DNA from 3 places in the Pinirhizobacter sp. genome. Region 1 is predicted to be linked to each of the others. Evidence: predicted binding sites of a transcription regulator. Region 1 holds the regulator's gene; each other region holds the start of a gene.
What was found. The regulator HrcA, encoded in region 1, represses chaperone genes, less so after heat shock. The targets are predictions, from matches to a motif close to TTNGCACTCNNNNNNNNNGAGTGCNAA.

Region 1 (4,040 bases):
CAGGCGGCGATGGCTGGCTTCGAGTTCTTCGAAGGCTGCAGGATCCAGCGCCCATCGCTCAAGCTCGGCCGTCTCGTGGCCGAGCATCTCGATGCGATGTTCGCGGTCGTCGCCACCGGAGAGCTTCCTGATGCGTGCACCGGCCTCGCGCCAGGCACCGGCAGTGGCCGTCACATCGGCCAGGAGCCCTTCGTTGCCGGCGTAGGCGTCGAGCAGGGCGAGCTGGTGGCTGCGCGAGAGCAGCGCCTGGTGCTCGTGCTGGCCGTGGATCTCCACCACCTGGGTGGCAAGTTCCGATAGTTGGGCCAGGCTTGCCGGCCGGCCGTTGATCCATGCCCGCGAACTGCCGTCGCGGATCACCCGGCGCAGCTGGCAGCTTTCGCCATCGTCGAGTTCTTCCTGGCGCAGCCAGGCGAGGGCCGCGGGCAGGGCGGCCAGGTCGAACTCGGCCGATAGCTCGGCGCGGTCGCTGCCGGCGCGGATCATGCCGCTGTCGGCACGCCCTCCGGCCAGCAACATCAGTGCATCCACCAGCAGGGACTTGCCTGCGCCCGTCTCGCCGCTGACCACGGTAAGCCCCGGCCCGAAGGCGATTTCCGCTTCCTCGACCACGGCAAACTGGCGAACGTAGAGCGATGTCAGCATGGGCGAGGGGCACGGCCGTGGGGGTTGCGCCGATTGTAGCTGCCTTCCCGTCGCACGGAATGCGACAATGCCCAGGCCTATTGCAAGTCTTTCGCTTCGGCCTTATTGATGCGCAGTCAGCTGATTCATCCCTCCGATGCCAGATAACCGCCAACGCCGTGTCCATCATCCCGCCTGAAGGTACCGAACTCGATGCGCGGGCGCGCCGGCTGCTCCGGACGCTGATCGCCCAGTATCTGGTGGATGGGGAACCGGTAGGCTCACGCACCCTTTCGCGGTCGTCGGGCCTGGAAGTGAGCCCGGCCACCATCCGCAACATCATGGCGGACCTGGAAGAAGCAGGGCTGGTGTCCTCGCCGCATACCTCCGCCGGCCGCGTTCCCACGCCGCGCGGCCTGCGCCTGTTCGTCGACAGCCTGATCGAACTGAAGCCGCTGCCACGCGAGGAGATGGTGATCCTGCAACGGCAGCTGCCGCCTCAGCAGACCACCACCCGCGATCTCCTGGGCAACGTATCGAACCTTCTATCGGCAATGACCCATTTCGCCGGCGTGGTCAGCGTGCCAAGGCAGGCCGATTTCCCGCTGCGCCACATCGATTTCGTGGCATTGCCCGACGAGCGGGTGCTGGTGATCCTGCAGTTTTCCGACAACCACGTGCAGAACCGCATTGTCCAGCTCACCCAGCCGCTCTCGCCGGGCCAGCTCGAGGAAGCCGCCCGTTACCTCAATCATCAGTTCGCCGGCTTTCGCATCGACGACATCCGCAGTTTCCTGCTGGGTGAGCTGCGCGCGGCCAGCAGTGAACTGAACCGGTTGCTTTCCAGCACCGTGGAGCTGGCGGCGGCCTCCTTCGCGCCGGAAGGGGCGGCCGATGTACTGGTGACCGGCCAGACCAACCTCATGGGGTATTCGGAACTGGCCGACATGGAGCGCCTGCGCGACCTTTTCGACGCCTTCCAGCAGAAACGCGACCTCCTGCAACTGATGGAGGTATGCGCCAAGGCGCCTGGTGTACGACTTTTCATCGGCGAAGAGTCAGGCTTTTCGGCTCTCGACGGTTGCAGCGTGGTCACCGCCTCCTACGGGGCTCAGGGCCGGGTACTGGGCGCTGTAGGCGTCATCGGCCCCACCCGTATGGCCTATGAGCGCGTCATTCCCGTGGTCCAGGCAACGGCCAGTTTGCTCTCCGATGCCTTGAATCGGGCGGCGACGGCCTCATAACCGCCGCGGGAGGCGGTTTTTTTACCGCGAATGTTCATACCCGGGTGGTATTGCCCGTGGTTTTTTACGTCGACATTTGGAGTCAGCATGCAAAACACCGACCCGCACGCGCCGAACCCGGCGCCGGAAGACAGCGCGGCCACCGGCGGCGACCAGCGCAACGCCGAGATCGAGGCGCTCACCATCCGCCTGGTCCAGGCCGAAGGCGAACTGGCGCAAATGCGCGAGATCGTCCTTCGTGAGCGGGCCGAGATCGAAAACCAGCGGCGCCGGCTGCAGCGGGACCTCGACCAGGCCCGCCGCTTCGCCAACGAGAAGATCCTGGCCGACCTGCTGCCCGTGTTCGACGGGCTGGACCGGGGCCTGGCGATCGAGACCGAAGACGCAGCAACCCTGCGCGAAGGCATGGAGCTCACCCTCAAGTCGCTGGACAAGCTCGGCCAGACCCATGGCCTGAAGGTTATCGATCCGCTCCACCAGACGTTCAACCCGGACCACCACCAGGCCATGAGCATGGTCCAGTCGCGTGAGTTCGAGCCCAATACGGTGGTGGCTGTGCTGCAGAAAGGCTTCGTGCTGAACGACCGTCTGCTGCGCCCTGCACTGGTGGCGGTGGCGAAGGACGCGGAATAGGCCGTCAGGCTAAAGCATTGAATCGAGGGGCTCGGGCCCCACTTATTTGACCTAGTCGCGGCCGCGGGGGCCGCCTTGAAATCCGGAGCAATGAAACATGGGCAAGATCATCGGTATCGACCTTGGTACGACCAACTCCTGCGTCGCCGTCATGGACGGCTCGACCGCACGGGTGATCGAGAATTCCGAAGGCGACCGCACCACGCCGTCCATCGTGGCCTTCACCAAGGACGGCGAAGTGCTGGTGGGCGCGCCGGCCAAGCGCCAGAGCGTCACCAATCCCAAGAACACCTTCTACGCGGTGAAGCGCCTGATCGGCCGCAAGTTCACCGATGCTGAAGTTCAGAAAGATCTCGACATCGTTCCCTACGGCATTGCCGCGCACGACAACGGCGACGCCTGGGTCCAGACCGGCGACGGCAAGACGATGGCGCCGCAGGAGATCTCGGCCAAAGTGCTGATGAAGATGAAGAAGACTGCCGAGGACTACCTCGGTGAGGCGGTCACGGAAGCCGTGATCACCGTACCTGCCTACTTCAACGACAGCCAGCGCCAGGCCACCAAGGACGCCGGCAAGATCGCCGGCCTCGACGTCAAGCGCATCATCAACGAGCCCACCGCGGCGGCGCTGGCCTATGGCCTGGACAAGAAGGGTGCCGATCGCAAGATCGCCGTGTACGACCTCGGCGGCGGTACGTTCGACGTGTCCATCATCGAGATCGCCGAAGTCGATGGCGAGAAGCAGTTCGAGGTGCTGGCCACCAACGGCGACACCTTCCTGGGTGGTGAAGATTTCGACAAGCGCGTCATCGACTACCTCGTCGACGAATTCAACAAGGAGCAGGGCATCGACCTGCGCAAGGATCACCTTGCCCTGCAGCGCCTGAAGGATGCCGCCGAGCGCGCGAAGATCGAGCTTTCTTCTTCGCACCAGACCGACGTGAACCTGCCGTACGTCACGGCCGATGCGTCGGGCCCGAAGCACCTGAACATCAAGCTCACCCGCGCCAAGCTCGAGGCGCTGGTCGAAGACCTCGTCAAGCGCACCATCGATCCCTGCCGCACGGCCCTGAATGACGCGGGCCTGCGCGTCTCGGACATCGACGAAGTGCTGTTGGTCGGCGGCCAGACCCGCATGCCCAAGGTGCAGGAAGCGGTCAAGGACTTCTTCGGCAAGGAACCGCGCAAGGATGTGAACGCCGATGAAGCCGTCGCCGTGGGCGCCGCCATCCAGGGTGGCGTGCTGGGCGGTACGGTGAAGGATGTCCTGCTACTGGACGTCACCCCGCTGTCGCTGGGCATCGAGACCATGGGCGGCGTGTTCACCAAGCTGATCGAGAAGAACACCACGATCCCGACCAAGGCTTCGCAGACCTTCTCCACCGCCGACGACAACCAGACAGCTGTCACCGTGCACGTGCTGCAGGGCGAGCGCGACCAGGCCCGCTTCAACAAGTCGCTGGCCAAGTTCGACCTGGCCGGCATCGATTCCGCCCCGCGTGGCCAGCCGCAGATCGACGTCACCTTCGACATCGATGC
Region 2 (4,040 bases), on a different contig from region 1:
TCCGCCACTCGCAGCACGCTGCGCGCCTGCGGTTGGCGCCGTCGCAGCAACACTTCCACCCGTGCGGTCATTTCGTCCGGCGCGAAGGGCTTGGTGAGGTAATCATCGCCGCCAGCGCGCAGGCCGCGCACGCGTTCATCCACGTCGCTCAGTGCGCTGATCATCAGTACCGGGGTGTCAACGCCGCGGTTGCGCAGGGCCGCCACCACGTCGATGCCATCCATGCCCGGCAGCATGCGGTCCAGCGTGATGATGTCGTAGTCCGCGCTGCTGGCGCGGTCCAGGCCGTCCTCGCCGTTGGCGACCCACTCGGCGGACAAGCCATGAAGGTCGAGCTCGGCGACGATCTCGTTCGCGGTAACCGCGTCGTCCTCGATGACCAATGCTCGCTGCATCCGACTGATCTCCGGTGCGGGAATAATTCGCCGGGCTCCCCCGCCCAAACGACGAACGGCCCCAGGGGGGCCGCCGTCATCATAACCACGTTTGGTTGGCTTAGGCCGCGATGGCGCCACGCATTTTCTTCATGGCGTTGGCCTCGATCTGGCGGATGCGTTCGGCCGAAACACCATATTCGTCCGCAAGATCCTGCAGCGTGGCTTTGTCGTCTTCACGCAGCCAGCGACGCTGGATGATGTCGCGCGAGCGGTCATCCAGGCGGGCGAGCGCTGAAGAAAGCGCCCCCATCTGGTTGTCGCTGGCGTCAGCATCGGCGACGTTGTCGTACGGGTCGGCACCCTCGTCGATGAGGAAAGCCGCCGGTGCCGGCTTGTCGTCGTCGTCCGCGTCGGCCGGGGCTTCAAAACCGATGTCACGGCCGGACAGTCGCGATTCCATCTCGCGCACGGTTGCCTCGGGTACGCCAAGATCCTTCGCCACTACGCGCACTTCCTCGGCGTTCATCCAGCCCAGGCGCTTCTTGCTTTTGCGCAGGTTGAAGAACAGCTTGCGCTGCGCCTTGGTGGTGGCCACCTTGACGATGCGCCAGTTGCGCAGGATGAATTCGTGCATTTCGGCACGGATCCAGTGCACGGCAAAGCTGACCAGACGCACGCCCTGGTTCGGGTCGAAACGCTTGACCGCCTTCATCAGGCCGATGTTGCCTTCCTGGATGAGGTCGGAAAGCTGCAAGCCGTAACCGTTGTAGCCGCGGGCAACGTGCACCACGAAACGCAGGTGCGACATCACCATCTGGCGGGCGGCTTCCAGGTCGGCTTGTTCGGTGAATTTACGGGCAAGCGACTGCTCCTCGTCCAGGGTAAGGACGGGGATGCGGTGTACGGCCGAGATATAGGAATCCAGGCTGCCCGTAAGGCTGGGTACCGGGTAGTTCCTGGTGACCAAGGCTGTAGACATGAACTGACCTCCAAGATAATTCGTAGAAATTTAGCACTCCAGGGGTTGGAGTGCTAAGGCCGTCTTTCGTTCCCCGGCCCCTTATCTGTACGCAATAGTACAGAAATTGGTTGCCGGTGTCCAGTGGAAGACCCGGCCAGAGGGGAATGTCTTTCAGCAGGGGGCGGAAAACCGCATGAAACCTGGGCTGCGGGGGCGGAGGCCCCCTGGCGGGCCACCTCGGGAAGCCGGCGCTACTGGGCTTCCAACGAGGCCTTGGCCGGCAGGGACCAGTCGACCGGGGCCTTGCCGTGCTGTTCCAGGTAGGCATTGGCCGCGGAAAAATGCCCGCAACCCAGGAAACCCCGGTGCGCCGACAACGGCGAAGGGTGCACCGACTTCAGTACCCGGTGCCTGTCCGTGTCGATCAGCTGCCCCTTTCGCTGTGCATATGAGCCCCAGAGCATGAACACAATGCCCTCGCGCTCTCGATTCAGGGCATCGATCGCCGCATCGGTGAACCCTTCCCAGCCCTTGCCCTGGTGCGCATTGGCGTTGCCCTGCTCCACGGTGAGCACCGCATTGAGCTGCAACACACCACGGTCGGCCCACGGCGTCAGGCAACCATGATCCGGCGGCGCGATACCCAGGTCGCGCTGGATCTCCTTGAAGATGTTCTGCAGCGACGGGGGAATCCGCACACCGGGGCGCACGGAAAAACAAAGCCCGTGCGCCTGGTTCGGGCCGTGGTAAGGATCCTGCCCCAGGATGACCACGCGTACGTTGTCGAACGCTGTGTGGTCGAAGGCGGCGAAAATATCCGGGCCGGGCGGATAGATCACCTTGCCCGCCTGTTTCTCCGCACGCAGGAATGCCGACAGCGCCTGCATGTCCGGCCGCTCGAGATAGTCACCGATGCGAGCCTTCCACGAAGGCTCAAGCTTCACGCGCTCGCCGCTCATGCCGCGGTGGTGAGCCGCTCGCGCAGGTGCAACGCCACCCGCAGCTGGAACAGCAGCTTGGTGATCAGGCGCTTTTCCTCGATGGGCTTGACGACGAGGTCGTTCGCGCCGCCGCGCAACAGCGCGGACTGGTTCTGGGCATTTTCATCGCCCGTCATCACCAGCACCGGCAGCTGGCCCTTGCCGTAACCGAACTCGCCACGGATGCGGCTTAGCAGATCCGCCCCGGTGAGCTCACCCTTCAGGCTGACATCGGTGAGTACGATGTCGCAACCCAGCTTGCCCTGTACGCGGGCGGTGTCGAGCCGGGCCAGGGCGTCTTCCACGCTGATCACGTGATGCACGGTAAGGCCGTATTTTTCCATCATGCGGCGCGTGGCCAGGGCCACCACGCGGCTATCTTCGACGTACAGCACCTCGCCTTCGGCGCCACCCTCGGGCTTGACGTAGCCCTTGATGAATTCGGCCAGGGCGCTGAACCCCAGTGCCTTGTCGAAGTAGTCGGTGATGAACTCGCCAAGCTCCCGGCGCTGCAGGCGTTGCTCGACATCACCGGACACCACCACGATGGGTACGTAGATCTGCGGCGCTGTTTCGCGAACGATCCGCGCCAGTTCCAGGCCGTCCATATCGGGCAGGCGAAGGGCGACGGTGATGAAATCCACCACGCCACGGGAAAGGTGTTCCTGCGCTTCAGCGCCGCTGCCACAGGCGACGACCTCCACACCGGGAAGTTCGGCCGAAAGCACCCGGGTGATCAGCTGCCGCACCACGCGTGAACCGTCGACGATCAACACGCGCGGCGGCGTTACGTGCTGGCTGGCATTGGCATCGTTGGCGGCGGTCATCACGGCTAAGGTGCCTTTCGCAGTTGCCGGGCGGCCACCAGGCGCGCGCCCAGCCAGCCGAGGAAAGACGATAGTAACGGTACAACAAGCAACAACCATGTCGGCAAGCCGCCAAAATCCATGCTGCCGCCGTAGGCATCGGCAAGGCGCGCCACGGGGCCGGCCAGGGCCGCCTGCAGGGCCAGCGCCAGCGCTACGGCCAGGATGCCGGCAAACAGGCCGTACCAGAGCCCGGCGTAAAGGTAAGGCCGGCGGATGAACGGCCGGCTTGCCCCGATCAACAGCAGCACGCTGATCTCGGCCGCACGCCCCTGGATGTCGACCCGGATGGTATTTCCCACCACCAGGAGGGCGGCGATGCCCAGCAGCAGGGCGAGTACGGTGACCGCGCGCGTACCCACGTTCACCATGGCATCCAGGCGGGCGCGCCAGCCGCCATTGTCCTGGACCATGTCCACCCCGCCCATGTCGCGCAGTTCCTGCACCATCCTGGCCACCTCGTCGGCGGTGAGGCCGGTTTTCGGGTGCACCTTCAATACGTAGGGCAGCGGGTTGTTGTCGAGGTCGGCGATGGCGCCGGCAAAGCCCTGGGCACGGGCCATTTCATCCAGGCCTTCCTTGGGGGTGACCACCTCGACGGCACCGATGTCCCGGCGCTCGCGCAGGATGTCCGCCACCTGCTGGGCATTGGGCGCTGCGAGGGTTCCCTTCAGGAACACGCTGATGGTGTCGGCCTTGCCCAGCGAATCACCGATGCGCTGTACGTTGGCCAGCAACAGGAAGAATGCCAGTGGCAGCGACATGGCAAAACCCATCACCGCCACGGTAAGCGCCGTGCCCAGCGGCCGGCTGGCCAGGCGGCGGAAGCTCGATGCCATGCTCCAGGCATGGTGCT
Region 3 (4,040 bases), on a different contig from region 1:
TACCGGCTTGTAGATCAGCTGCATTTCGCTCGAACGCAACACTCCGTCCTCTATCACCCGAAGTTCCACTGGGTAAATACCCGCGGGCAGTGAGCGTGTGTCGATAGGTTGCAAGCCTGCCACGACGGGCTGGGCGTTGATCAGCGCGCTGTCGCGATAGATCTCCACCACCGCCGCACGCCTGGCGTTGACGTAGATCGGCTGGGTACTGCTGGCATCGGTGTCAGCGAGCAGGCTGTCGGAGGTTCCCAGCATTACACCGACCACAGGATAGGCACGGGCACCGATGGTGCGCGGCTGTCGATACAGGCCTTGCGCCTCGGGCTGGAAGTGGCCCAGGCGTACGAAATGACCCTTCAGTTCGCGCTGGGCGTGAAGATTATGAAGCTGGGCATTGCCCATCTTGCTCAATTGGCTGCTGCGCCCGTACTGTCCGGTGAGCGTGGTGGTCCAGCCGCTCATGCTGCCCAGGACATCCACCCAATAGCGGGATGCGCCACCGCCGTGGCCACCGGTGACGATATTGGCGCGCTGATTGACGATGGCGCCCCTGGCACGGCTGGGGGCAAGCGTGGCACGGCCCGTGCTGCTACGTGCATCGTCGAAGGTGGCGAGGTTCAAGGTGGAACTGGATGCATCGAAGGCGACGATGCGAAAGTCGCCATTACAGCGTGAGGTACCGCAGCGCGCTACGGCAACGGGCGCATCGAGCGCCCGGCGGATGAGTTCACGCTGCTCGCTTCCTGCCGTGCTGTCGTTTGTGTCGCTGAAATGCAGGAGTTGAACTTTTTCGTCGGATGTCATGACCACCATGGCCTCACCCAGGTACGTGCCGTCCGCCACCACCCGTGTCGCCAGCGGCACGTTGAAAAAATGGTCCCGGAAGTCTGGGGGGATGGCCTGGCTTTGTTCCATCAGGCTGAACTCCGCCAGGGAAGAAGGCGCTGCTGCGTGCACGGGCGCCAGCGCCGCGCCGATCATCGCTGGCAGATAACGCAAGTAACGCATGGCTTTGTCGTCCTGACGGGGAAGGCCGCCGCATGGTCCACTGCGGCGGGTGGGCGGCAAAAAAAAGTGCCATTAAGCGATGCCCAGCCGAATTACGGCTTTTCAGGTACGGGGGGATCCACTTCGTCAAAAACCAGTGACACGCTACCCAGGTAGTTGCCCACCTTCGGCGCCTTGACGTCGGAGGTGATCTCCAGTTGGTATACCTTTTCGTTCGGGTCCTTCGTGTGGATGGGAACGGGCGTCTGGTCGAGTTTCTTGCCGCCGATCGATACAGCCAGGGCAAGCGTCTGAGCCGAGTTGTCCTCGGTCAGTACTGGGTCGAAGGCCAGTTCAGCGGTGACGTTCTTGACGGTGTTCTTCACCTGCAGGGCCAGTTTGTAGGTATCGAACGATTTGGCGACCGGGTCGTATGCGATCTGGATCGGCGATTGCGGCCAGCCCAATTGCGGCTTGACGTAAAACGTCTCGGCAGGGACGGTGACGGACACGTCGATGGTTTGCCGGACAGGCGCGGCATTTGCGCCGGTCGTGGACAGGATGGCCACGATGCACGCGGCCACGAGATGGTTCTTCATTGCTGGTTCCTTCAGCGGTGGGGGAATTGATTGACGGGGATCGCGACAGGACGCTCGCCATCGCCTTCTTGCAACACGAAGCGATGAGTCAGATCCTCGCCGGCCAGATGCAGGCTTGCGCCCGGGGCAATCCGATCGATGACGGGGGATTCGCATTGCTTCGGACCCCTGCATGCATAGTGATCACGCAGGAAGATCGTGCTGTCGCCAGCGTTGGTGACGGTATGGGCGGCCTCGTCAATACGAGTGTCAAAGCGCGCCTGCGCAGGCGCGGCGACCACGCGCACCCCATAGCCCACGAGCACGTTGATCGACGTGGTGGCTTCCGCCTTGAAGGCCTCCTCTTCAGCGGCCGTCACCGCGAACCCGTGTTCTCGGACCGGCGGCACGGGGACGAAGCGCACGCGGAAGTACCGTTCGCGGGAGCGGTCGCCCATGGCGATCATGCGCACCGATTGTGAGCCGCCGGCGGGAATGATCAGCCGTGAGGGGCTGGCGAGCAGGCCATCACGCAGGATGCCCTCGGTGGGCCCGCTGGCCAGCGGTTTGCCCTGAACATCCATTTCCATGACGTCGACGCGCACGAAAGCGGTGGCGCTGCCACTATTGTAGATCTGCTTGGCGGCGGTGGCTCGCTTGGGTGTGATGTAGTGGTGCATCGCCCCCACAAAGATTTCCGCGCCAGCATGAACCGGACCGGCGGCAAGGGCCATCAGGCAAGCCACGCCGATACTGGCCACGGATAGGTGAGGGCGGCGCGGGAAGCCGTTAACAGCGTGGCTAGGAGGCGACGTGAGCACGGTGGATTCAACCATGGGTCGGCCAATGGCCGGTGTTGCAATGATCCGTACCGTCACCGCGTCAATCTATGCTTGCCGGATCAAATGGGTCTGACGGTAGCTGTCAGATTCGGCCCAAATCGCGTCAGGGCCCTTGAACCACGCCCACCCGCCGCCATTAGCTACCCGCGGCCAGGTTCTTCCGTGATGGACGAACTGCGGCTAAACTTCTGGCACTCGCCCATGGCAAGTGCTAACAGGCGACACCAATTTCTTTCACCATCAACCACTTAGTGGAGTGAATCATGAGCAAGCTGCGTCCGTTGCACGACCGCGTCATCGTCAAGCGCCTCGAAGAAGAGCGCATGTCCGCTGGCGGCATCGTCATTCCTGACAGCGCCACCGAGAAGCCCACCCGCGGCAAGGTCATTGCCGCCGGCACCGGTCGCATCCTGGAAGACGGCAACGTCCGCCCGATGTCGGTCAAGGAAGGCGAAACCGTTCTGTTCGGCAAGTACGCCGGCCAGGAAATCAAGATCGACGGCGAAGAGCTGGTCTTCCTGAAGGAAGACGACATCGTCGCGGTGATCGAAGGCTGATTCCCCGCCTCTCCCGCATTCTCGCGAAATCATTTCTAATTCAAGGATTTAAATACCATGGCAGCTAAAGAAGTCCGCTTCGGCGAAGACGCCCGCTCGCGCATCCTGAAAGGCGTGAACACCCTGGCCAACGCGGTCAAGGTCACCCTGGGTCCCAAGGGCCGTAATGTCGTGCTCGAGAAGAGCTTCGGCGCCCCCACGATCACCAAGGACGGCGTGTCCGTGGCCAAGGAGATCGAACTTTCCGACAAGTACGAGAACCTCGGCGCGCAGATCGTCAAGGAAGCCGCCTCCAAGACCTCCGACGTCGCCGGTGACGGCACCACCACCGCTACGGTGCTGGCCCAGGCGTTCATCCAGGAAGGCCTGAAGGCTGTTGCCGCCGGCATCAACCCGATGGATCTCAAGCGCGGCATCGACAAGGCCGTCATCGCCGCCGTGGGCGAGCTGAAGAAGCTCTCCAAGCCCACGGTGGACGACAAGGAAATCGCCCAGGTCGGTACCATCTCGGCCAACTCCGACGCCAACATCGGCGACATCATCGCCACGGCGATGAAGAAGGTCGGCAAGGAAGGCGTGATCACGGTTGAAGAAGGTTCGGGCCTGGAAAACGAGCTCGACGTCGTCGAAGGCATGCAGTTCGACCGCGGCTACCTGTCGCCGTACTTCATCAACAACCAGGCTTCCCAGCAGGTTGAGCTGGACGACCCGTACATCCTGATCCACGACAAGAAAGTGTCGAACGTGCGCGAGCTGCTGCCCGTGCTCGAGGCCGTCGCCAAGGCCGGCAAGCCGCTGCTGATCGTGGCCGAGGAAGTCGAGGGCGAAGCCCTGGCAACCCTGGTGGTCAACACCATCCGTGGCATCGTCAAGGTCGCTGCCGTCAAGGCGCCGGGCTTCGGTGACCGCCGCAAGGCCATCCTGGAAGACATCGCCATTCTCACCAATGGCCAGGTGATCTCCGAAGAAGTGGGCCTGCAGCTTGAGAAGGCCACCATCAACGACCTGGGCCGCGCCAAGCGCGTGGTGATCACCAAGGAAAACACCACCATCATCGACGGTGCCGGTGAAGCTGA

Region 2: rpoH (RNA polymerase sigma factor RpoH) is a predicted target of HrcA. The motif match lies at 1,387-1,413, and genes of this name have one in related genera.
Region 3: groES (co-chaperone GroES) is a predicted target of HrcA. The motif match lies at 2,596-2,622, and genes of this name have one in related genera.

The regions. Positions count from the first base shown of each region.
Region 1 is NZ_DASYDG010000003.1:3,635-7,674, forward strand. Features, by position in the region: gene recN (DNA repair protein RecN) at 1-645, opposite strand, end outside; gene hrcA (heat-inducible transcriptional repressor HrcA) at 810-1,868, shown strand; gene grpE (nucleotide exchange factor GrpE) at 1,956-2,501, shown strand; gene dnaK (molecular chaperone DnaK) at 2,599-4,040, shown strand, end outside.
Region 2 is NZ_DASYDG010000009.1:11,762-15,801, reverse strand. Features, by position in the region: gene VGM61_RS02650 (response regulator transcription factor) at 1-395, opposite strand, end outside; gene rpoH (RNA polymerase sigma factor RpoH) at 496-1,356, opposite strand; gene ung (uracil-DNA glycosylase) at 1,590-2,297, opposite strand; gene VGM61_RS02635 (response regulator) at 2,294-3,145, opposite strand; gene ftsX (permease-like cell division protein FtsX) at 3,151-4,040, opposite strand, start outside.
Region 3 is NZ_DASYDG010000027.1:51,728-55,767, forward strand. Features, by position in the region: gene VGM61_RS09780 (TcfC E-set like domain-containing protein) at 1-1,008, opposite strand, end outside; gene VGM61_RS09785 (CS1 type fimbrial major subunit) at 1,101-1,586, opposite strand; gene VGM61_RS09790 (hypothetical protein) at 1,598-2,299, opposite strand; gene groES (co-chaperone GroES) at 2,671-2,964, shown strand; gene groL (chaperonin GroEL) at 3,022-4,040, shown strand, end outside.